DNA from 3 places in the Blautia sp. HCP3S3_C12 genome. Region 3 is predicted to be linked to each of the others. Evidence: riboswitches for the same ligand, from Rfam matches in the RefSeq annotation. Region 3 holds a riboswitch; each other region holds the start of a gene.
The links. Region 3 has a riboswitch for cyclic di-GMP ahead of ACTNDS_RS06405 (sensor domain-containing diguanylate cyclase). Riboswitches for the same ligand answer to the same signal wherever they lie in the genome.
Positions count from the first base shown of each region.

Region 1 (8,372 bases), on a different contig from region 3:
CATGATGGGTCCTGTCATCGGAAATATCGGTAACCTGCAGTTCGTACTCACAGCAGTTCTGGGAGGATTTCTCTCTGTAGCAGGAGTAGGCGGCATCACTCTGGGTGTCATGGCTTCCTATCTGCAGTTCACAAAGAGCTTTACCCAGCCCTTCATGCAGGTGGCACAGCAGTTCAATGCCATTGTTATGGCCCTTGCAGGTGCTGAACGAATCTTCAACCTGATCGATGAGAAGCCGGAAGAAGATGAAGGTTATGTAGAGCTTGTTAATGCGAAAAAAGATGCCCAGGGAAATATTACAGAATGCAAAGAAAGAACCGGCATGTGGGCATGGAAGCATCCTCATTCTGCTGATGGCTCCGTAACCTATACAGAACTTACAGGAGATGTCCGCTTCGAGGATGTAACCTTCGGCTATAACCCGGATAAAGTAATCCTTCAGGATATCAGCCTCTTTGCAAAGCCTGGCCAGAAGCTTGCCTTCGTAGGCTCCACAGGTGCAGGAAAAACTACCATCACCAACCTGATCAACCGTTTTTACGATATCCAGGAAGGTAAGATCCGCTATGACGGAATCAATATCACCAAGATCAAGAAGGATGACCTGAGACATTCACTGGGAATCGTACTTCAGGATACCCACCTGTTCACAGGAACCATCCGGGAAAATATCCGCTACGGAAAACTGGATGCCACAGATGAGGAAGTATATGAGGCAGCAAGACTGGCTCACGCAGACCAGTTCATCAAAATGCTTCCAAAGGGCTACGACACCATGTTAAGCGGAGACGGCGAAGAACTGTCCCAGGGACAGAGACAGCTTCTGTCCATTGCAAGAGCAGCAGTAGCCAACCCACCGGTACTGATCCTGGATGAAGCAACCTCCAGTATCGATACCCGTACAGAAAGCATCGTACAGAAAGGTATGGATAACCTGATGAAAGGCCGTACCGTATTCGTAATCGCCCATCGACTCTCCACCATCCGCAACAGCGATGCAATCATCGTACTGGATCACGGCAAGATCATAGAGCGAGGCGACCACGAAGACCTGATTAAGTTAAAGGGAACTTATTATCAGTTATATACCGGTAAGCTGGAGCTCTCATAAAACACCGGCAAAATATTTTGAGGATCAGGGACTTTTTAAGGAAAGTTTTGACCGCAATTATTTCAGAATATGAATAATTGCGGTCTTTTTTTTGTGCGTGCTGCATAGGATATACAGAGGGACAGATATCCACGGACAGGCTATGCATACTTCTGCTGTTCATCTTTCACAATAAAGACGAAATGTAATATATTTAACGAAAAATTTCGTCAAAGTGAAGAAAAAAATTGTTCAAATAGACAAGACAAAAAATCTGGACGAGTAAAACAGTATATGGTAAAATATAGGAAATATGAGGGCAAACCTGATGAGAGTCAGGGGCGCAAAGCTAGGAGCCTTAAGGAACGTAAAGAGTAAGCCTGAAGGATGGCATACTCAGTGAAAAAGGTAGTTCGGTTGCAATTATTTCTTAAGGGGGATAATTGCAACTTTTTTTTATTTCAAAAAAATTAAAATTTTGTAATGCTTTTGTTACATGGGAAATGACAGGAAGGACTATACAGCAATGACGGAAAAGGAATTACGGCGTTTAAGCCGTATGGATTTACTGGAAATGCTTCTGGAACAGAGCAGAGAAGTAGAGAGACTTCAGAAAGAACTGGAGACAGTTAAGAACCAGCTCAGCGACCGCAGGATCATGGAACAGGAAGCAGGTTCCATCGCAGAGGCGTCACTGAAATTGAATAAAGTATTCGAAGCTGCACAGCAGGCAGCAGACCAGTATCTGGAGAATATCCGAATCCGGTCGGAGATTTCACAGAACGGAGAGACAGAGAATGAAGCAGAATAAGAAGAGAAGAGAGATCACTTCTATGCCTTCGGTGGAACTGCTGGAAAAGGAAGTAAACCGTAAGAAATATCAGAAACGGTATTTCCAGGTACTCAGAAACACCATTTACACACTGATCACAGTGGCGGCTGCGGCAGTTCTGATCGCTGTACTGCTCCTGCCGGTGCTTCAGATCTACGGAAGCTCCATGACCCCCACACTGCGGGAAGGTCAGATCGTAGTTTCACTGAAAGGTTCGGAATTCAGACAGGGCGATGTAATTGCCTTCTATTATAACAACAAGATCCTGGTGAAGCGTCTTATCGCAGGACCGGGAAGCTGGGTCAATATTGACGAAGACGGAAACGTCTACGTAGACGATAAGCTTCTGGATGAGCCATACCTGAGAGAAGGAGAGAAAGCTTTGGGAGACTGCAACATCAAGCTCCCCTATCAGGTACCGGACGGACGTTATTTCGTAATGGGTGACCACCGTTCCACATCTGTGGACAGCCGAAATACAGCCGTAGGTCCTGTGGCAGAGGAACAGATCGTCGGCAAGATCGTATTCAGCATATGGCCGTTGGAAACATTTGGCACGGTTTCATAGAAATGACACCGTATTTTCTGATAAGTACAAAACTGTACAGAATAATAAAGAGGGAGGAAGAGGAATATGAAAGAGTCTCTGTCTCAGCAGACAGCAAACCTGAAACATAAGAATAACAGACATAAACGCTGGAAAGGCATAGTCAGCATCTTTGCCTGCATGGTAGTTTTCTGTACTGTATATGCACTGATTCTTCCGGCACTTACGGCAGAAGGAACACCTCACTGTGGAAAAGAAGAACATACACATACAGAGGATTGCTATGAGAAGAAGCTGATCTGCGGCAAAGAAGAAGGAGAAGGTGCACATCATCATACGGATGAATGTTACCGGGAAGAACAGGTTCTTGTCTGTACAACGCCTGAATCCGACGGACATCAGCACACAGATGACTGCTACACAGAAGAACAGGTCCTGACCTGCACAAATACAGATCCCGACCACGTACATAATGAAATCGACGGATGCTACACAACCGAGAGAAAACTCACCTGTGGCAAAGAAGAAGGAGAGGGTGCCCATCACCACACAGAAGAGTGCTACGAGACAAAGAGAGAACTCATCTGCGGACAGGAAGAGAGCGATGGACATAAGCACACAGACGACTGCTATAAGAAAGAACTTGTCTGCGGCAAAGAAGAACACAAACACATCCTTGCCTGCTACTCCGACCCGAACGCAGATGTAGAAGACGGCAATGTATGGCAGAGAACTGTAAGCAGCGTTACACTCACAGGAAACTGGGGTGCAGACCTTGCAGCCATTGCCCAGACCCAGAACGGATACACAGAGAGCACAGCCAACTACGCAGTAGCAGAGGACGGACAGACCATCCACGGCTACACCCGCTACGGCGCATGGGCAAACGATCCATACCGCGATAACTGGTCCGCCCAGTTCGCAGACTTCTGCTTAAGCTACGCGGGAGTACCAACGAGCGCAGTACCTCAGAACAGCGACTGCAGCGCATGGAACTATACAATTCCTGATGGCTACACACCGAAAACCGGCGACCTGCTCCTTCTGGACACAGACAGCAACGGCAGCGCCGACCACGCCGGAATCGTAACCTCCGTAAGCGACAGCACCCTGACCGCCATCGTAGGCGACGCCGATAAAGCAGTCAGAAACAACACCTATAATATAGGAAGCGAAAATATCAAAGGCTACGTCTCCATCCCGGAGAATCCCGCACTGGCAACCCCGACACCGGAACCGACCAAAGAAGCGGAAGTAACACCGGAAGCCCAGCCGACCCAGGAGCCGGAGGCAACCCCGGAAGTTACCGAAGAACCGACTCAGGAGCCGGAGAACAAAGCGGATGATGCAGCAGATGATAAGGCGGATGAGAATAAAACTCAGGATGAGGATGTTAAGGAAGACGATTCCAAGAAGGATGATACTGCTAATAATATAGAAGTAACTCCTACACCGACACCAACCTCTGAAGCAACACAGGAAGTTCAATTGGAGCAGCAGACAGTAACTGCAGAACTCTACACAGATAGTACATATGTTACAGCAGAGCAGAGTGAAAATGCAGTTATCGTAAGTGGTGCTCTTCCGGAAAATGGAAGCGTAAAAGCATTCCCTGTTAATAATATCAACATGGAAGGGATGAAAGTCCTGTGTGCATGGGATATTACTATATTTGATGCTGAGGGTAATAAATGGGAGCCGGCAGAAGGAAATACGATTGCAGTTCGGTTCCAGCTTAGCGAACTCCCGGAAGAAAATGCTGACTATAGTATTTATTATGTTCCGGATGAAAGCGGAAACGAAAAACCAGAAGAAATCCAGTCAGAAGTGACAGATGATGGAATCAGTTTCAATGCAGAACATTTCTCCATTTATGCAGCTGCATTTGATATGACTAAAAATAGTACAATTAAATTAGACACTTATATAAAAAATGTAGAAATAAAACACAGGAATTCAGATAATGAAGACTGGAAAGCGGTGACAGAACAAGATCCGATTAAGAAGAATGATAAAGTTGGATTTGTGTTAAATTATGTTTTACCTGGTGGGATTTTGAGTGATGAAAATAAGACTATTACATATCAGATACCATCAAACATAAAAATATATCATAATGAAGATGGAAAAATTTATGATCCTTCTGGAGCTGTTATCGGAACTTATCATATTGATACAACAGGTAAGGTAGAATTTGAGTTTCTGGATAAGTATGTAAAATCCAATAAAGATGGAAACGCTATAAAGGGAAGTTTCTTATTCGAATGTTCAGCCAGTGAAATTGATACAGATGAAACTGGCAGAGTAGAGTTACCCTTCTCTGATACCGTAAAGGTGGATGTGAGAATTCCGGATAAAACAATTACAACAGAAGATTTAAAAGTCCGGAAAACTCAGGTTGTAGATCAAAAAAATGGAACTATAACTTACACAATTGAAGTTATAAGCGAAAATGGTACGGCAGATAAAGTTTTTCTGAAAGATGTGATGGAAAACGTTGAACTGGATGGTAATATAACGATAACGGGAGCGGATTCAAATTATACGATTACAAATGCAAATAATGGATTTAACATTGAACTGCCCCAGATGAGTGCAAATGGAAAATATACGATTACCTATAAGGCTAAGCTGAAGAATACACTTTTGAATGGAACAGTTAAAGCTGCAAATAATGTAGAGGTAGATTCTAAAAAAAATAATGGGGCGAATTTGCATGATAATGCCAGAGTAGAAGCTGATATTGAACAGAAACATCTTGAAAAATCCGGAGAGATCGTTGGTGATAAAATTCGATGGAAGATTATTATTAACCAGAATCAGGATGATATTAGTGGATGGACTTTAAGTGATAAACTTAATGGAAAATCTTATGAAGAAGAAGTAAGTATCAGTCCTGCCATTGGGAATTCAGATAAAATCAGACTCCCATATACTTTTCCGGAAGGAACAAAAGGAACTTATACAATTACTTATGAAACGAGTAAGGATAAAGATTTAGGAGCAAACAAGACAATAAATAATGCTACTTTGTCTAATGGTTCGGGTTCTGTTTCTGCTGGTTGGGATGTCGGAGATGGAAAAAATTATAATCCTATTCAAAAGGAAGGAACAGGAATCACTGAAAATGCTGACGGAAAAACAGCGACTATCAACTGGACAGTAACTATTAATGCAAGTCAAGGACCAATTCCGGCAGGTTGGGTATATACAGATGAGCTGTGGGATGGACAGTGGTTTACCGGAAAACAATTAAAAGAAATGAAAGTTGCTTTGGATGCTGCTCTGTCTAAGGTCGGATTGCAACAGACTTATACGCTTAAAGCCAAAAAGTTAAAGGGCAAGGATGATACTGGAGAAGAAATAAGTGAAGATCAGATAACAGATGATGGAAAATATAAAGTATATATATTAAATTTTTCGACAGCCATGGAAAAAGGGGCTTCCTTTACTTATAACTATTGTTCCACAGCACCAATTGAAGAAGTCATTGATAATAAAGTTTTTCGTAACAAGGCGGATATTAATGGTAAAGTAAATGATTTTGGAGAAGAAAACTATCGACCCACGAAACCTGTAATTATCAAGACGGACAGCAGAACAAGTGGTGATGAAACAAAACATAATTACTACGATCAGAATATGCAGACGGATAATGAAACTACAATGCAATGGGAACTGAAGGTAGTAATACCATCCGGATATAATGGTGGTGCTTTAAAAGTTTTTGAGCAGTTGCCAGATGGTGTTGATTTAAAATATCTGGAAATTCTGGCAGATGTTACATCTGGAAATCCTATTTTTGGAGCTATGGATATTACATCTGTGGGTGACCATAAAATTGGATATTATAATATTCATACTTCTATGGATGGACAAAATATAACAATTTTCATTCCAGAAGAATTAGCACAGAATCCAAGATTAAAAGAAATTCGATTTGTAGTTCGAGTTACGATAAAAGGTGATTACCAATGGACGCTCAATAAAGATGGAAAGCCAGAGGGTAGATTTACTAATGAAGTAAACTTGGTTCAGAAGGACAATGATATCATTTCTTCAGATAGCCAAACCCAGATTATTACTAAGGATGATGGATACAAAGTTGTAAATAAGGGATATGATACACCTGAAGACAATATTATTCCGTATTCTATTCTTATTAATGAAAAGGGAGAAGATCTTTTAAAAGGAACTGCAAAAGAGGGAGAAGATAAATTAACTTTAACGGATGAAATGACCTTTGCTTATTACATACCTAATGGCTTTGTAAATGTATCCTTAGTTCCTGATTCACTGAAAATTTATGAATATACAAATGGAGTGATGGGAGCTGAATTATCGACTCAGGATTATCCATATACATATGCTGAGGAAAGGGATCCATCATCCGATGGTAATGTGAAGGGAGCTAATGTATTAAAAATAACGATTCCAAATAAAAAAGCTGTCCTGGTAAAATATAAATATAAAGTAAGCGGAAAAATTGGTTTGCAGACAACGTTTAGTAATACTGCAAAGCTGGAGGGAGTGAACAGAAACGATACATCATCAGGAAGCAATGTCAGTTTGACGATTCAATCAAGTACAGCTACAGCGCAGATTGATGGTATAACTATTTATAAAACCGATGAAAATAATGCTTCAATAGGGTTAAAAGACGCAGAATTTAAATTATTCCGATGGGATGCAAATCAAAATGACTATGTACCTGTATCAAATGATACATCGGAGATTTTCCAGACAGATTCGGATGGGCGTGTATCGCTGACAAATCTGGCGTATAATACTGCATATAAACTAATTGAGGAAAAGGCGCCTGAAGGATATATTAAGAGCACAGAACCGTTTTATTTTATGGTTGATAATAGTGATACTACAAATCATCCATTATGTCAGCCGGGAGGATTTGCAGGTAAGAAATGCTCTGCTGGCGAAGTTGTGTATTATACGAATAAGAAAAATAATACCGACATTCAGATTAACAAAAAATGGTTAAATGAAGCGGGAGATGATGTCACTGCAAGTCAGACGGGTGAAGTTGGGTTGGAGCTTTGGAGAAAGGTGAGTACGAATCCGTATGGTGCTGGGAAGATTGAAGATGTAGGTTTGAGATTTGATATTAATAATGGAACCGCAAAACCGGAGGGAAGTATCCCTACAGCAGTAATGAAGGGATCAAAAGTAGTATTGACGATAAAAGAATACTATAATAAGACCGCGCTTCGGGTATGGATTAGAGGTGTTGAAGTAACTCCGGTATCACAGAGAGATTATGTAGAGGAGTATGTTTCCGTACGTGAATGGATGTACTCTTTTGATGCTCTTACAGATACAAATGTAAAGGCAGAGATATATGATAATAATATAAAATATAGTGTCGCATATACAGAACCGAGCACGGGTGGAGATGATGTAAAAGATGAACAGGTTCCAGGGAAAATTTATACACTTTCGCAAAAAAATAATTGGACAACAACTATCAAAGATCTTCCTAAAACAGGAACTGAAAATGGAAAGACAGTTTACTATAGTTACTATGTAAAGGAAATTGGCAGAACACCAATTTCGCAGGAAAATAATGAAGGTATCACAGAAGGGGTAATCACATTAACAAACAGAGCTGATGATTCCCCATCTTATGTCCTCCCCGAAACCGGAGGAATCGGAACCAACAGGTTTACAGCAGTGGGTCTGGCCTTAATGGCAGGATCACTGATGTGTGGATACGTGATGAGGCGGAAACGCAGAGAAAGGAGGGGAAACTAAACTCTCCTAGTTCAGGTGAATCTATCTACGCTGAAACGTATTCAATAAATTAATTAAAAAAGAAAATATTTATAAAAAGAAAGTGAGGAACATGAACATGAAAAAGATGAAAAAAGTCATGGCATTATTGTTGA
Region 1 covers NZ_JBQHWC010000002.1:37,478-45,849, forward strand. The annotation lists gene ACTNDS_RS02350 (ABC transporter ATP-binding protein) at 1-1,111, shown strand, start outside; cyclic di-GMP riboswitch class I at 1,399-1,515, shown strand; gene ACTNDS_RS02355 (DNA repair protein) at 1,617-1,901, shown strand; gene lepB (signal peptidase I) at 1,888-2,490, shown strand; gene ACTNDS_RS02365 (SpaA isopeptide-forming pilin-related protein) at 2,557-8,238, shown strand; gene ACTNDS_RS02370 (isopeptide-forming domain-containing fimbrial protein) at 8,336-8,372, shown strand, end outside.
Region 1: it holds a riboswitch for cyclic di-GMP, as region 3 does, so the genes downstream of both, ACTNDS_RS02355 (DNA repair protein) here and ACTNDS_RS06405 (sensor domain-containing diguanylate cyclase) in region 3, are expected to answer to the same signal.

Region 2 (8,372 bases), on a different contig from region 3:
CAGTCAGGATAATGATCGGCGTATCGTCACCAAGACTACGGATCTGACGGGTAACTTCAATGCCGTTCATATCCGGCAGACGCCAGTCAATGATATAAGCATGGAATGCATCACCCATTTCCATAGACTGTCGTGCGCGGAGAACAGCCTCCTTACCGGAAAGTGTCCATTCCGAACGCATTCCAACCTTTACAAGCATCTTAGTCACACTGTCACAGGTATTGAAATCATCGTCTACTACCAATGCCTTCAGGCCTTCCAGCTCTGCGATTTTCTCTATACGTTGATTCTCAGGCTGGATCCGCAATGGCAGGCGGATAATAAATTCAGTACCTTTTCCCTGTTCTGTCTGAACTTCAATGATTCCACCCATCATATCCACGATGTTCTTGGTAATAGCCATGCCCAGCCCTGTACCCTGAGTCCTGCTTACAGTGGAAGTCCGCTCTCTCTCAAAAGGAGAAAAGATCTTCTGTACAAATTTCTGACTCATGCCGATTCCGTTATCCTTTACCCGGATTTCGTACAGTTCACAGCCTCTCTGTGTACCCGGATACTCTCTCAGCCGGACAGAAACGGTTCCGCCTGCAGGAGTAAACTTGATCGCATTGGACAAAAGATTCAGCAGCACCTGATTCAGCCTGGTCTTGTCACAATAAACATCCTCATTGGTAACATCCATGACATCCATGTAAAGCTCCAGCTGTTTCGCATGGATCTGTCCGCTGATAATGGTTTTCAGATCATGAAGAACCTCTGACAGACTGACTTCCGTTTCTTCCAGATGAATCTTTCCACTCTCAATACGGCTCATATCCAGGATATCATTGATCAGTGAGAGCAGATGATTACTGGAGGAAAGAATCTTACCCAGATAATCCCGAACCCTTTCTTTATCATCAATGTTGCTTACAGCCAGTGTGGTAAAACCAATGATCGCATTCATTGGTGTACGGATATCGTGAGACATATTGGAAAGAAAGGTGCTCTTTGCCTTGTTTGCAGTCTCCGCAGCGCGGACCGCCTCAGAAAGGGCCTGATTCATTTTTCTGTCAGAGGTACGATCTGACAGAACCAGGATATATTTCTTTTTCCCGTTTACCTCGCTGCCCATTGCAACGTTATGAAACCAGCGGTGTTCTCCTGTTTTCTGATGAACATATTCAAAATCCCATTCCTGCTGCTCATGAACCTGGATTTCTTCCAGATAATTCTTCTCCGGATTTTCAACATCCCCGGAATGCAGTTTCCCAAGGACACAAATATCTTTACGGATCTGTTCTACTGTAATACCCAGCAGTTTTTCCACATTGGGACTGACGTAATCTACTTTATACGTTTTAGCATCCAGCAACAGGAAAACGTCATCCACATTCATTGAAAGCTTTTGAAACAGTTCGTCCTTATACAGGATCTCCGTATCCTTTCTCTTCAGGTTTACCCTGTTTTTTTGGAGAATAAATCCAATAAAAAGACCGGCAATACACAATGCTACGGCACTCACAAGCATTATAGTACTGCGCTGCAGAGCATTCATACTGGCATTGACGATATCAGCCTGGACAAGTCCCAGAAAGATCCAGTCCTGAGGTTTGGATTTCTCATAGACCAGATAGTAATCCTCTCCATCCAGATTTATCAGCATTGCATCTGTATGTCCTTCCTTAAACTCTTCTGAAAGCTTAAGGATCTCTTTTTCAGACAGAGTAGAATGTTCTCTCAGAATCCCAAAGAAATTATACACCTCTCCCCATGCCTCAGAAGAATGATCCACAACAACACGGCCATCCGGATGAACCACATAACTCTGGGCATTTCCATTGAAAGCAGAAATATTCAGCACATTTACGATATCAGAGTTTTCATAGGCAATGGCAATAGCATCATATTCAAAGCCCTGATAACTTCCATGAGGCCTGGGAGTAGCAAAAACAAGGAGCTGGGATTTTCCGGGAACTGTTGCATTGGTTATCACATCATTTCCCTGCCGGATCTCATCTTCAATATTTTCCTGCAATCCCAGATACCCGGTTTCACCTGTTGCCATCTTATAGTTCCCGTCCGCTGACAGGAAATAAAAATCTAAAAAGCCTGCATCTTCCTGTGCTTTCTCTATATACTCACGAATTTCACTTTCATCGGAAGTGTTCTGCAGATATTCCCCCCATATATGGAGATAAGTCAGATTCTTATTTGTCAGCTCACTTAGCATATTATCAGACAGATGAAAAATTTCTGTCAGGTGAGAAACACTTTCCTCATAAACAGTCTTCGATACAAACCCCAAATATCGGAAAACAGTCAAAAGGATTCCAACGAATAGGGCAATAAAAATTGCCGTATTCCATCGTTTTCTCGCAACCCGTTTCTTTCTGTTTGTATTATGATTCTTAACATCCATTCTTCTCACCTCAGAGTAATGTAGTCTTCAGGCTCTGCAAGAATGGCATTACCATCTGAAACATATGTTGTCCAGGTATCTTCCACAGAGGTATCCCCTCCATCAAATACAATATTTTCCTCTGCCGGATAAGCTTCCATATATTGTGGTGCTGCAAGACAGGTCACAGTAAAAGTATCCTTGTCCTGAATCTGTTTTCCATTCTTTGAAACTTTACTCAATGTATAACCATTATCCGTTTCCTTGATTTCTACAGAAATACCACTGAACACAGGCAGAGAGCCGCGGTTAAAGGGGATAAAGCCTCCCTGGTAGCCTTCTACGAAGTTTCTGACCATTTTCTTCAGTTCTGCCCCACTTATTTCGCTGCTGTAAGCGGAAAGCTCGTTTGGCATGATCATGTTGCCCGCCATTTTTTCTGTATAACCGGCCTTCAGTACATTTCCCGTAAAGCTGTTTCCTGTTGCAATCAGCACATCCGTCCCATAAATACCGCGCAAAGTGTTTGCCATAACAGAATAGGCTTCATTGCCTCCGCTGGTATGGAAACGATTGGAATAAGTTTTCTTTGAATCCAGCACAATATCCTCAGAAGTGGATTTTTCTTCAAGAAGCTGGGAATTAAATGACTGATAAGCCTGCTCTGCATTATATTCTCCTGAGATCATCTTGGACACCACATCTCTGGAAACGGAGAAAAAGTCATTTGACGCAATACGGATATACATATGGTTTTCTTCAATCACAGGTTTCACATCCTTCAGATATTCCGTAAGCTGGAAATCCACATCCTGGCTGTAGCTTAACAGATCCTGCCCATCATAAATAATCCGGTTCTGCGCATCCTCTGAAAGCATTGTGTTCAGTACCTTCATTGCTTTCTGCCGGCGTGTTTCATCCTTTGTCAGGTCACGGTTTAAAGCTATCTGGAAATATGGTGTAGTCATCAGCCACTTTTCGCCGTTCTGCTGAAAGAATGGCAGGAATGTTGTGTTAATGCCCTGATCCTGGAACATTTTTACACCGAAAGAACTGCCGAAATACATGGCAAGCTTGCCACTTTGGTACATCTCAACCACATCATCATAATTCATATCCAGATCATCCCGGCTCAGCCCTGTATCCTGAATAAACTGCTCCATACGTTCAAAAGCCTCCGGCCAGACGGTACTGTCCAGACCTTCTCTCTTTGTATTGTCCGGGTCACTGTAGATAGTACGCCACTTACGTCCATCCACAGAAGACAGCTCTGATGCAGACAGACCCTGCAGTGTTTCCATACAGGTATAATCATAGTAATAGTCTGCAGTAAACCCACGGATACCCACCTCATCAAATGCCTGGCAGGCAGAAACGAAGCTTTCATAATCCGTTGGAAGAGGAATATCATACTTTTCAAAAAGATCTTTGTTCACTACAAAGCCATGGGCATCTGCACACACAGGAAGCCAGTTTACACTGCCATCCTGATTTTTGAAATTGTTAAGGTAGGTATCATAGACAGCACCTGCAGCATTGGTTGTGGAAAGATCCATCAGACTGTCCTTCAGGGGGCTTGCATCATGGAGGGAAAACCGGCAGCAAGTTATAATATCCGGCAATCCACCGTTTTCGTTCAGAAAACGATAGAAATCCAGATCATTATTGCCTACTACAAATTCAATGTTGATATCCGGAAGCTGTTCCTGGATGTATGATGCGTATTTTTCATACAGATTTGTGGTCCATAGATACACTGTGATAGTTTCCGCGTCTTCTTTTTCCGTACTTTTCCTGCCGCAGCCAGACAGAAGTGACATGACTGTCACCATCACCAAAAGTACAGAAACTAACTTGTTCCATTTTTTCTTTTTCATTATCACTTCTCCCTCTGATTGCGTTTTACTAACTCATTGATCACTTTTACTAATAATTTCCTATCAACAGGCTTGGCAATATGTTCATCCATTCCTGCTGTTCTTTTCTATTGTCCCTCAAATTTAACCGAATCAGGTAAGTCCCCTGCGGAGATTTCAAATATCCGCTTGAAGCAAAAAAAAATTCCATGTAAAAAATTTTTACAGGAACTTTTTCCATAATGCCCATTTAACATTTTACCTTTTATTATTACTGAGGCATGATGCAACCGGCTGGCATGGCCAGATTTCAGTCTGACTTTAGCTCCTTCTGGCTTTGCGTCCCGGCTTTTCAACCGGCTTGCTAATAAATATGCCATAAAAAATCTTTTTTTATTATAGCACTCATACTATATCATGTCTATAAGAAAATATGTTACTGTTCACTCTGTTCACAGCAACACGCTTCGCGATGCACAGAATTTATGCTAATCGCATAAATTCGCGCAGTATGTCTCGGGTTTTCTGTGACCTTCGCTCACAAAAAACACCTCGCGGGATATTGCCAGTGAACAGTAACGAAAATATACCTCTTAACATACAAATCCAGCTTCCCATCAAAACTTAAGAGAAATTTACCGGAATGAAACTCCTTCATCAACCGGCCATGATTTTCTAAGTGCACCATAGGAGATCAGAAAATTCGCAAGCCAGCCGGCCGGTACAGCAAGCCAGACAAATGCAATTCCATAACGCGGTGCAAAGATCAAAGCCACTGATAGACGGATTGAAAGGTTTACCATATTGGCAATAAGAAATGGCCGCATGATTCCAAGTCCACGAAGGACTCCATCTGTTGCCATCTTAATACCCATAAAAATAAAGAAATAACCCAGCCATTTCATATAATCCCCGGATACCTGATATGCCAGAGCAGTTCCATCTTTTCCCAGGAATAAGGAAGAAATTGGAGTGTGCAGTGTTTCAATGACTATGAAAGCAAGGACTGCGAAACACAGATCCAACACCAGTGCAGCGCGATATCCTTTTTTGATACGTTCTATTTTCTTTGCCCCAAGATTCTGGGATACATAGGGCGAAACCGCATTACCAATGGATACAAATATCAGTGAAAAAACATTCTCTACTCTCATGGTTGCCGCATAACCTGCCAGCGCCTGTGTACCGAAGGGATTTACAACTGCCTGTACGATCATCATACCAATTGACACTGTGGATTGCTGAAGAACCGATGGTACTGCAATACGAAGCATGGAATGTAACTCCTGCCTGTCAAACCAGTGAAATCGGCTTTTATATCGACGCATCCGGTTAAAGAAAATCAAAAGGGAAAACACTGCGGAAATCCCCTGCGCAATGAGAGTTGCAAGTGCGGCACCGAACACACCCAGCCCTAAACCTGCCACCATCCAAAGATCCATAACAATATTCAAAACAGAAGAAAATATCAAAAGACCCAGCGGGATCTTAGATTCGCCGATGGAGTTGAACATCGTTGAAAGGATATTGTACATAAACAGAAAGGGAAATCCAACAAAATAAACACGCAGATACAGTACTGCTTCATCCAGTATGTCAGCAGGTGTTTGTAATAAACTCATCATAAAATGAGAAAAGCCAAAGCCAAAAACCCCCAGAAGTATACTCAGAATCAGAAAACTGATCAACGATGTTGACACAATTGTTTTCATTTTGCTATAATTCTGGGCTCCAAAATAGCGGCTCACAAGTACACCTGCTCCTACACCTGCACCCAATGCTACACAGATGAATACATTGGTCAAAGCAGCACAGGCTCCAACTGCCGCAAGTGCCGAGGACCCCACAAACTGACCAACAATAATGGAATCAGCCATATTATATACTTGTTGAAAGAAGCTGCCCAGAATCATAGGCATTGCAAAAACAGTCAGTGCTTTAAGAGGGGCATCTGTGATTAAATATTCATCTTTTGACATTCTCCTTTTCCTCCATAAATTCCTGCTTTTTATCCGAAATCACGATCGTATTTCCAAAATGTAAGTTTTAGATTTCGTTACGAAACAATTATATGCAGTTACAGTAAATAAGTCAAGCAGCTGTTTACTTTTAGTAATATAAATGATATGATATTTAAGAAAATCTGCTACCAGACGGACATTATTTTATATTATTTTACAGGAGGGAACTTATGTATCTGGACGGTTTAGATGAAATGGATCAGAAAATTATCCGGCTGCTTATAGAAAATGCACGTATCTCCTACTCTGCTATTGGTGAAGAAACCGGTATTTCCAGAGTGGCAGTAAAAGTCCGTATCCAGGCTTTGGAGAAAAGAGGCGTAATCGAAGAATATACAACAATTATTAATCCGCAAAAAATCAGTGGGGCTGTATCATGCTACTTTGAAATTGAAACAAAACCGGAGTACTTGTCGCAGGTAACAGATATATTGTACAAAAATGATACAGTCACTCAGATTTACCGTGTCACAGGAAGAGACAAGCTTCATGTACATGCAGTTGCTTCATCAGGTGATGAAATGGAATACTTTCTGCATAATGTCATTGATACATTGCCCGGAATTATCAGCTGCAGCTGCAACACAATCTTATCACGCATTAAAGATATTAAGGGATTACGGCTATAGAAGTCTTTATTCTCTTTTCCGTCGCTTTTTAACCAAATCAAGTAAGTCCCCTGCTTCAATTGCGAAAAGCAATAAGCAGTGGGTGGGGACTTTTGTATCAGGAGGATTTTAATAATGTACACACATAAGGTTCAATACTACGAAACAGACAAAATGGGAATTACCCATCATTCCAATTATATACGATGGATGGAAGAGGCCAGAATTGACTTTTTGGAAAAATCCGGATTTTCCTATGATAAGCTGGAAAAGGACGGAATAATTTCACCGGTAATATCGGTCGAGTGCTCTTACAAAAAAACTACTACCTTTTCTGATGAAATCAGTATTGAAGTAACAGCACTTGCGTTTAACGGTATAAAGCTGAAGCTAGGATATGTAATGAAAAATGTAGAAGGCGTGACGGTATGTGAGGCTTCCTCCTGTCACTGTTTCCTGAATACAGACGGCTATCCCGTCCGCCTGAAAAAAGAATTTCCAGAATTTTATTCTACGTTAGCCTCATTAGTTTAATAGCCACTTTTTCGAGACAAAGCCGGACGATCATTCGTCCGGCTTTGTCTTATTATTTCACTATATGATGACATGCCACAGCATGCTCTTTTTCTATTACCCGAAGCTCCGGCAGCTGTTTTCTGCATATTGGCTTTTGATTTTTCTACCTATAAAGGAAGAAGAATTTTTGCTATATATTATGTTAAATATCATTCATTTTTTCAACAATAACTTTACATCTCTTTTTATAGAATGCAATGCCGTAAAGAGCAATATCTGAACGACCGTCATTTCTCAAATATTCGTAGTATCTTCTGTCTTTGATCTGTTTGATCGCTTTTTCACATGCTTTTTCCAATCCAGCTGCTTCTTTTGAATATTTAAGCTCAATTACGATACCGGCATCTGGATCTTCCGGCTCAACAAGGATATCTGCAAAGCCTTCTCCGGCTTCTACATTTGACCGGACCACCCAGTCAGAATTTCCTGTTAACAAGCCAACCAAAAGAGTGTGATAGGAATTTTCTTTTTCTGTCTCCTGCGCCTTTGTGTCGAAGACACTGATCGAATTACTCAGAGTCCAGTTGAGATAGTGTTCTATCTGCTTTGTTTTCCCTTCTTTCATGGAATTCCAGAAATCTGTTAAACGATCTGTATTGCATCCAATGTTGTCTTTAAACCACTCCTGTATCTGAAAACGAAAAACCTCCCGGACTTCCTTGTTTGGGATAACCAATTTATAAGCTCCTTGTTCTGTCATTCCCACCTGAGTCAGATATCCGGTTGTAAACAGTACGCTCCAGATATTGTCAATGCTGTTATCTATCTCGTCATATGTTAATTCCAAACGAACAAACTTTTCGATGGGTTCACCTGCTATCAAACGTTCGATTTCGTCTCGGGTTGTACGGTTCGCTATGGATACGAAACGTTTTACAAGCGCATTACCACTGCTGTTGATCCAATAACATTGTGGCAGTTCCCCCGGCTT
Region 2 covers NZ_JBQHWC010000025.1:1,665-10,036, reverse strand. The annotation lists gene ACTNDS_RS15080 (response regulator) at 1-2,401, opposite strand, end outside; gene ACTNDS_RS15075 (extracellular solute-binding protein) at 2,407-4,257, opposite strand; cyclic di-GMP riboswitch class I at 4,519-4,612, opposite strand; gene ACTNDS_RS15070 (MATE family efflux transporter) at 4,872-6,215, opposite strand; gene ACTNDS_RS15065 (Lrp/AsnC family transcriptional regulator) at 6,428-6,886, shown strand; gene ACTNDS_RS15060 (acyl-CoA thioesterase) at 7,001-7,399, shown strand; gene ACTNDS_RS15055 (AAA family ATPase) at 7,584-8,372, opposite strand, start outside.
Region 2: it holds a riboswitch for cyclic di-GMP, as region 3 does, so the genes downstream of both, ACTNDS_RS15075 (extracellular solute-binding protein) here and ACTNDS_RS06405 (sensor domain-containing diguanylate cyclase) in region 3, are expected to answer to the same signal.

Region 3 (8,372 bases):
CTCAAGTTCATGCTTCTGACCAATATCCTGAACGATCAGCATAACTTTCGACAGTACGCTTCCTTTCCATTCCACAGGAATCACTGACATTACTTTGTAAGAAGACTTATCAAAATTACAATATTCAAACGTGTACAAATCCTCTTCCGACAAAATAACCTTTCTTAGATGTTCCGGCGAAAGCAGATATTCCATCTGTGCATTGATTGATTCCGTAATAACCACATATTTTTGAGACATATAATGAATAAATTTCAGATAATCTCCTGTAGGCTGATAAACTGCGTCATTGTTCATTTCATAATAGTCATACCGTCCACTGTCCAGATCACAGACAGCAAAGCGCTCCACAATTCTGGTAACACCCTGGAGAAGCTGATCCATGGCAATATTCTGCCTCAGCATCTTTCTGCGCTCTTTTTCCGCATTCTTCGAATCTGTCACATCACGTAAAAAGATCATGGCATGTTTGGGATTTCCATTCTCATCTGTATCCCCTGCCATCACTACATTTCTGGCAATACGCTGTTCTCCGTTAATCATCACCTTACATTCCTGGCTTAATTCTCCTTTAATCTTGCCCAGTTCCTTTATAATATATTCCCTGTTATAAATTTGTGCGACTGCCACTTTACTCTCCGGACAGACATAATTATCAAGAAACCTCTGTATCAGCTCATCCCATGTCTGACTGTTTCTGAAAATTTCCAGAAGTGGATTCTCTACTTTCATGGATTCAAAAGTATTTTCCTGAAGATCGACATAATATTCACACATATTCAAATCAGTAAAAGCACGATGAAAAGCTTCTTCTCTTGCTTCCTGTTCTGATGCTTTCTTACGTTTATCAATGTTAACAATAACCCCCACCAACTGACTGAGAGAACCATTCATACGCCGGACAGCCCTGCAATTTGTATTAAACCACTGATAGTTTCCATCCCGCATTAAAATTCTGTATTCTCCCTCATATTTTTCATGCTGAAAATCGCCAGGAACTCTTTCCATAAATTCAATGATTTCAGAACGGTCATCCGGATGTATTCTGCCCAATACAGCTTCTGCAGTGTTCGGTATTTCACTATTATCTTTAAATCCCAGCATATGGCAGAACGTGTCACTCAATGTCACCTTTGATATTGTTTCTTCCTGATCATAATCTATACTCCATAAACCATTCTCCACCATTTCATTGATCAGTTCCAGATTCTGAGTTGAACGGTCAGACCTGGCAGATAACACCCATACCGGCCGTCCTTCATTATCCTCAGCATCTGTTTTTACGATCCTGACTAATATGGGGGAGCCTTTGCTGTCCATAAGATACATTGTATAGAATCCATGCAGATTCCTGAATTCTTCAGCAGAAAGGAAACACTCCTGATCATTGCAGATCACATTGCTCAAATAGCCACCGGATACTTCCATAAATTCATTAAGTTCATATCCTAAAATCTGCAGAAAAAAATTGCTTATCGTCCAGATACTAAGTTTTTCATCATAATAACCGGCAACTGTCCCTACAGGGTCATTCTGAGTCAGTACATATTTAAAAGCTTCCTGAGCAGAAGCATTGATATCTGTATCCATATCCGCATCTTTATTTGCCATATATATTTCGATGTTATTCATTTTCCCAAGCATACTTTCATGCTCTGACATAATATTCTCAACCTCTCTCCAACATACAAAAAAAGAATAATGTGCAGCTTTGCGCCACAGCCTTTCGACTGCTTTGCCTATACTGAATCCTGAAACAGTATCTCTGTTTTATATCTTCATGAACTCAATATACTATCCTTTTTAATTTTTTATTACTTTTTGCCTTCTAAAGCAAATTAATATTTTGGGGAATTGCAATAGATTATTATCACATATTCTTATAATAATATCAACCGCCTTTTTTCTATTTTACATTATTATTTCATAAGAAAACAAATCCGACATCTTACAAATAAAGATGCCGGATCCGTCTTGTTATTACTATTCAATTTATCATCCTGCCAGATGCAATACTTCTAATAAAAGTACCCAACTCAAACCATAATATGTCACAACTGCCACAAGGTCATTGATCGTAGTGATCAGCGGACCGGATGCAACTGCAGGGTCAATCTTTATCTTCTTAAAAAACAGCGGAATACATGTACCAACTGCACTGGAGATCAGCATTGCCAGCAGCAGTGCTGCGCCAATACATCCTGATACTGCATAGGAAAACAGAAGTGTTTTCCCCTTAAACAGATAGATATACAATCCTATCAGTATAAAGGACAGGAATCCAAGAAGACTGCCGTTACACAAGCCTATCCTCATTTCCTTCCATACCAGTTCCAATTTCTGCTTTCCTGTCAGTGATTCATCCATGAGAACACGAATTGTTACAGCCAGTGACTGTGTACCGACGTTACCTGCCATATCCAGGATCAGTGACTGGAAGCACATAATAATCGGAAGTGCAGTTACTACTTTTTCAAAAATTCCTACCACAGAGGAAACAACCATACCAAGTCCCAGAAGAATGATCAGCCATGGCATACGTTTCTTCATACTCTCTTTCAGCGGCTCTTTCAGATCCTCTTCTGCAGTCAGACCGGCCAGCTTCGCATAGTCATCACCCATCTCATCATCAACCAGGTCAATGATACTGGCAGATGTGATAACCCCCAGAAGCTGATTATCATTGTCAAGAACCGGAATTGAATCCTCAGAATAATCCTTCAGTTCTTCAATACAGTCATCAATGCTTTCCTCCGCGTATACATACGGATAAGAAGTCACCACCAGATTCTCAAGCAGATCATCCCGTCTTGCAATGATCAGTTCTTTCAGGTTGATCGCCCCATAAAATTTCTGCTGCTCTGTCACTACAAAAATAGTAGAAATATTGTCATTTTTTGCAGCCTGCTCGATCAGACTGCTCATTGCCTGCTTAACTGTCAGTTTATCTGTGATCACAATATAATTTGTTGTCATGCGGCTTCCGATCTCATCCTCATCAAAGGATGCGATCATCTCCACATCACGTCGAACCTCAGGTTCAAGCAGATCGATCAGTATTTTTTTCTTTGTTTTTTCAACTTTATTTAATACATCTGCAAGAGCATCTGTCTCCATTCTGGATAAAATGGCTGCTGCTTTTTTCACATCCATTTCATTCAGATACTCTGCTGCATTCTCCTCATCTGTATATTCAAAAATATCAGAAAGCATATCTGTGTCCAGAATACGGTACAGTTTGTATCGCTCCTGTACAGTCAGAACCGGTAATACATCAGCCAGGTCATTCTCATGATAATCCTGCAGTCTGGCTACCATAACAGCCGGAGATGTGTTGCTGCGGATAATCTTCAGAATTTCTTTTGAATAATCCTGTACTCTTTTTTCCATTACTTTTTCCTCCGTTATTTACATAAAAGTACACAAAAAGAAAGCAGTCTGTTACACTTGTTATGTTTACTGCTACCTTCTCTATACATTTTCCAGCACAACAAATGAGTAAGTTCTGTCATCACTTACTCTTGTCCTCTGTCAAATATGTAATTGCATGATTCGGGAGATTTCATAATACAGGATAAGATATAAAAAGACGTGGTAATATATGACTACAGCAGAACAGAAGGGCTGCTATACTCATATACTCTTTTTATTTCAGATCCTGTGCTACTACTTCGCCCATGAGAATCGCAATTATCCATTCTGTTCCACCTGCCTTTTCTGTCAAGCGGATATTCGCAATCCGCTTCGCTACTTGCTCATAACCGAATAACTGCTCCGCAGTTTATTCGGTTAAATTTTCAAATTATCAATTTGTTCAAAACTGAAATGCACTGTTATTGTAACCGCCCCACACTGAAAAAGCAACCCTGTTTTACTATTTTTTACATTAAATTTTGTTAATATTAACGTAATGACAGGTTTGCTTCTTTTGCAGACAAATGTTACAATAAAATCACTTTATCAACACTATATTTCACATATTTACAGGAGAATATTTTTTATGTCATTTATCAGTGCTTTTGATGTAATGGGGCCGAACATGATCGGCCCTTCCAGCTCACATACCGCAGGTGCGGCACGTATTTCCTATCTTGCCCAAAAGATGCTTGAAGGTCCCTTAAAAAGAGCTGATTTTATTTTGTACGGTTCCTTTGCCAGAACCTACCACGGACACGGCACAGACCGTGCTCTGCTTGGGGGCATCATGGGTTTTTCCACAGATGATATGCGCATCCGGTATTCTTATGAGCTTGCACACGAAAATGGTCTGGAATTTTCTTTTACTCCAAATGAAACAGAAACAGATATCCATCCAAATACTGTAGATATCTGTATGGAAAATGAAAAGGGCCAGAAAATGACTGTCCGTGGAGAATCTCTGGGCGGCGGCAAGGTCCGCATCGTGGAGATCAACCATGTACAGGTAGATTTTACAGGCGAATACAGTGCTGTGATCGTGATTCATCAGGATACCCCGGGGGTTGCGGCTTATATCACAAAATGTCTCAGTGACCGCAGGATCAACATTGCATTTATGCGCCTCTTCCGCGAGGGAAAAGGTGATATTGCCTACACCATCGTAGAATCTGACGGCAGACTTCCGGAGGACATTGTCCCCGTGATCCGTGAAAACCCTAATATTCACGAAGTTATGATCGTACAGATGTAGAAAAAGGAGGATTTTTATTATGGATTTTAAAAATGCACAGGAACTGCTCACACTCTGTGAAGAAAAAAATCTTCCTATTTCAGAGATCATGCGAATCCGCGAAATCGAACTTGGGGAAACAACAGCTGAGACTGTGAAAGAAAAAATGACCCGGGTACTGGAAATTATGAAAGAGGCCGCACGTTCTCCCATCCACAAGCCGGTAACATCCATGGGTGGTCTGATCGGTGGTGAATCCAGAAAACTAAGTCTGCATGCACAACAAAAAAAGGAGCTCTGTGGTGATCTCCTTCAAAAGGCAATTACTTATGCCATGGCAACACTGGAAACCAACGCTTCCATGGGTCTGATCGTAGCCTCTCCCACTGCCGGTTCTGCCGGAATCGTTCCCGGACTGATGCTTGCAATGCAGGAGCATTATCATTTCTCTGATGCCACGATTATCCAGGCATTATTTAATGCAAGTGCTATCGGATACCTGGCAATGCGCAATGCCACAGTCGCAGGTGCTGTAGGCGGATGCCAGGCTGAGGTTGGTGTTGCTTCTGCCATGGCAGCTTCTGCTGCTGTGGAACTGATGGGCGGTACCCCAAAAGAATGTACTTATGCCGCATCTACTGTTCTTATGAATATGCTGGGCCTGGTCTGTGATCCGGTAGGCGGTCTGGTAGAATATCCTTGCCAGAACAGAAATGCAGCAGGTGTGGCCAATGCGGTGATCGCTGCTGAAATGGCTCTCGCCGGAATCCGCCAGCTGATTCCTCTGGATGAAATGATACAGACTATGTTTGCAGTAGGCAGGAAGCTTCCTGCTGAACTGCGTGAAACTGCAATGGGTGGATGCGCCGTCACCCCATCTGCGTGTGAAGCATGTCATATATGCAGATAATCTGTTTCATCATTTATGCTTTCTATTCTGGCAAGTGTAATTGCCTATTACATTTGCAAATGGCTGGATAGAAAATAGCAGCTGGTAGTCAGCCTAGGGAATAAGCCACCCTGCCAAAACGGAATAGAAAATCCCCAGAGTTCGCACCTCCGGGGCTTTTTGCTGTGTTACTAATGAATTAGTTTCATCATTTCGCCTATCGGCATTATTACATATGCAGATTTTGAAATCAATATGCATATGACTCAGTTCTTCAATAAAACCAATTTTCTTCATCCGTCTTAAGCAATGCACTCTTCGCCAGCTGATCTGCCTCTTCATTGTAGTGATTGCCTGTATGGGCTGCTATTTTACAAAAAGAAATCTTTACTTTCTTTCCTGCTTCCTGCATATAGGCTGCGTATTTGCTGGTCAGTGGTGTTTTGGCTCTCCATACACCTGTTACCCATTTCTCTACCCCTTCATAATCATAGCGGATTTCCACAGCCGGATATTTGTTTTCTATGGCCCAGTTTACTGCAGTCATGGAACCAAGCATCTCTCCTGCCACATTTCGGATGGCAACTCCTGCAGGGTCACTGCCACTTCCGGATTTGCGGATTTCCTGTCCGTCCGGTGTAAGGATCACACAGCCAAAAGCATATCTGCCAATGCTTTTCTCAAAGCTTCCGTCCACATAGGCAATGACCATATTTTCAGGTACCTCCACGATTCCTGCTGCTTCTTTTGCTTTATCACCGGACACATTTCCTGCTGTCTCCATGTTCAGAAAAGCCAGTGCTTCCTCTTTTTCTGTAAATCCCCGAAACTCAGCTCCTGAATATCCGCTTACTGCCTTCTGGCACTCCGCCCATGTAGCAAAAAGTCCTGTTTTATGTCCCTTGCGTACTGCATATATTTTCTTCTTTGCCATAAAATCCTCCTGAACAATCAATATTTTGACTCACATTACTTTACTATATTTTGATTAATACTATATAATCTTTCTTTCTATCAGGCAAGTTATACAATGGAAATTTCTCAAAAAAACGTGCAGATACATTTTTAAATCGAGATAAACTTTCAAGCCTGAAGTTATCTGTCGACTTCAATGTTTCTGCACGTTTTTTATAATAACAGATATTTTTAATCAATACCTTCTGTTAATCTGTAGCAATTACATAAAATACTGCATTCCTCTTTATCTGAATTTATAAAGCCTTATGATACAATTCCACAATATCCTGTTTCCTGGAGGATCTTGGATTTACTACAATATTTCCGCTCTTCATAGCATCATCCGCCATGGCATCAATCTTGCTTTCAATCTCCTCATCAGAAAGCTTTTCTCCCTTCTTCGCCTGGCGGATGGCTGTAGTCAGGTCTTCCGGGATTCCGATATCTTCGTTTAATTCCCGGATGGCATCCACCAGCATCAGCGGTTCAAACTCGTCCTCATATGCCGGGATCGGACTGATATAATTGTAAATCTTCAGATATCTGCCCTGATCTGCCAGCGCATTATATTCTGCAATCACAGGGAGAAGAACTGCATTTGCCACTCCATGTGCCACATTAAAGAAAGCACTTACCGGATGACTCATGGCATGAACATTTCCAAGTCTTGCAAAGGAAAAGGCGATTCCTGCAAAAAGAGATCCCGTAAGCATTGCCTCTGCAGCCTCCAGATCTGTACGTCTTGCCACAAAACGGCGGATATTTCCACCGATCAGCTCCATTGCTTTCTCTGCCATTGCGTCAGAAAACGGAGATGCTGCTGTGGAAACATAAGCCTCCTCCGCATGGATAAATGCATCGATTCCGCATGCTGCTGCCACAGATGCCGGAGCAGAGGTGAGAAGCTCAGGATCCAGGATCGCATATGCAGGAAGAAGTTCATAACTGAATACCGTCAGCTTATAATCTCTGCTGTGGTCAGTGATAACAGAAAATGCCGTAACCTCTGAGCCGGTTCCCGCAGTAGTCGGGATTGCGATCAGCGGAACAATTTTTCCGGGAACCTTATGTGCCCCCTCATATTCTGTAATGCTTCCGCCATATTTAGCCGTAACTCCCACTGCTTTTGCCACATCCATAGGAGAACCACCGCCCAGCGCAACGATAAAATCTGCGCCGGAATCCTTATACGCTTCTGTCGCTTTTTCCACTGTGGTAACAGATGGGTTTGCTTCCACATCTGTAAAAATATCCACTGCCATTCCGGCGTCTTTCAGATAATCCGTCGCCTTATCCACAACTCCCATTTTCCGGAGAGTTGGTCCGGAGATCAGCATTGCATGAGAGCCCCCAAGCTTTTTGGCACATTCCGGAAGCTTTGCCAGAGTACCAGCACCGACTGTAATATTCTGAGGAATAAAAAATTCAAATGGATTCATTAATTTCTGCCTCTTTTCCTGTGATTTTTCAATATCATTTAATTATATCTTTATGCCATAGAGGAAAGCACCCTGTCAATAGCCGCATCGATTACCACATCAAGCTCTTCATCATCAGCCTCCGGCATAAGACTTGCTGCATCCTCATCAGAGATCAGTTCAATAAGTTTACCAAAGTCTTCTTTATATTTACGTTTACAGATCGCATAAAATACAACTCCAAGTAAGCTCCAGCCGCCTACCATGATCCATTCCTGAAATACCAGACTTCCACCGGAACCCGGAATACAGTAAACCAGAAGCATCAGCCCTGACATGACTACTGCCATAAAGCCTACAAATTTGTAGTGACCTACTTTGTAAGGTCTTGCCATATCCGGTTCCTTTTTACGAAGGATCAGGAAAGATATAGAGACCATACAGTATGCAAGGCAGCATC
Region 3 covers NZ_JBQHWC010000005.1:7,826-16,197, forward strand. The annotation lists gene ACTNDS_RS06405 (sensor domain-containing diguanylate cyclase) at 1-1,662, opposite strand, end outside; cyclic di-GMP riboswitch class I at 1,666-1,750, opposite strand; gene mgtE (magnesium transporter) at 1,996-3,390, opposite strand; gene sdaAB (L-serine ammonia-lyase, iron-sulfur-dependent subunit beta) at 4,001-4,669, shown strand; gene sdaAA (L-serine ammonia-lyase, iron-sulfur-dependent, subunit alpha) at 4,689-5,558, shown strand; gene ACTNDS_RS06425 (ribonuclease H1 domain-containing protein) at 5,812-6,471, opposite strand; gene ACTNDS_RS06430 (iron-containing alcohol dehydrogenase) at 6,749-7,933, opposite strand; gene ACTNDS_RS06435 (APC family permease) at 7,984-8,372, opposite strand, start outside.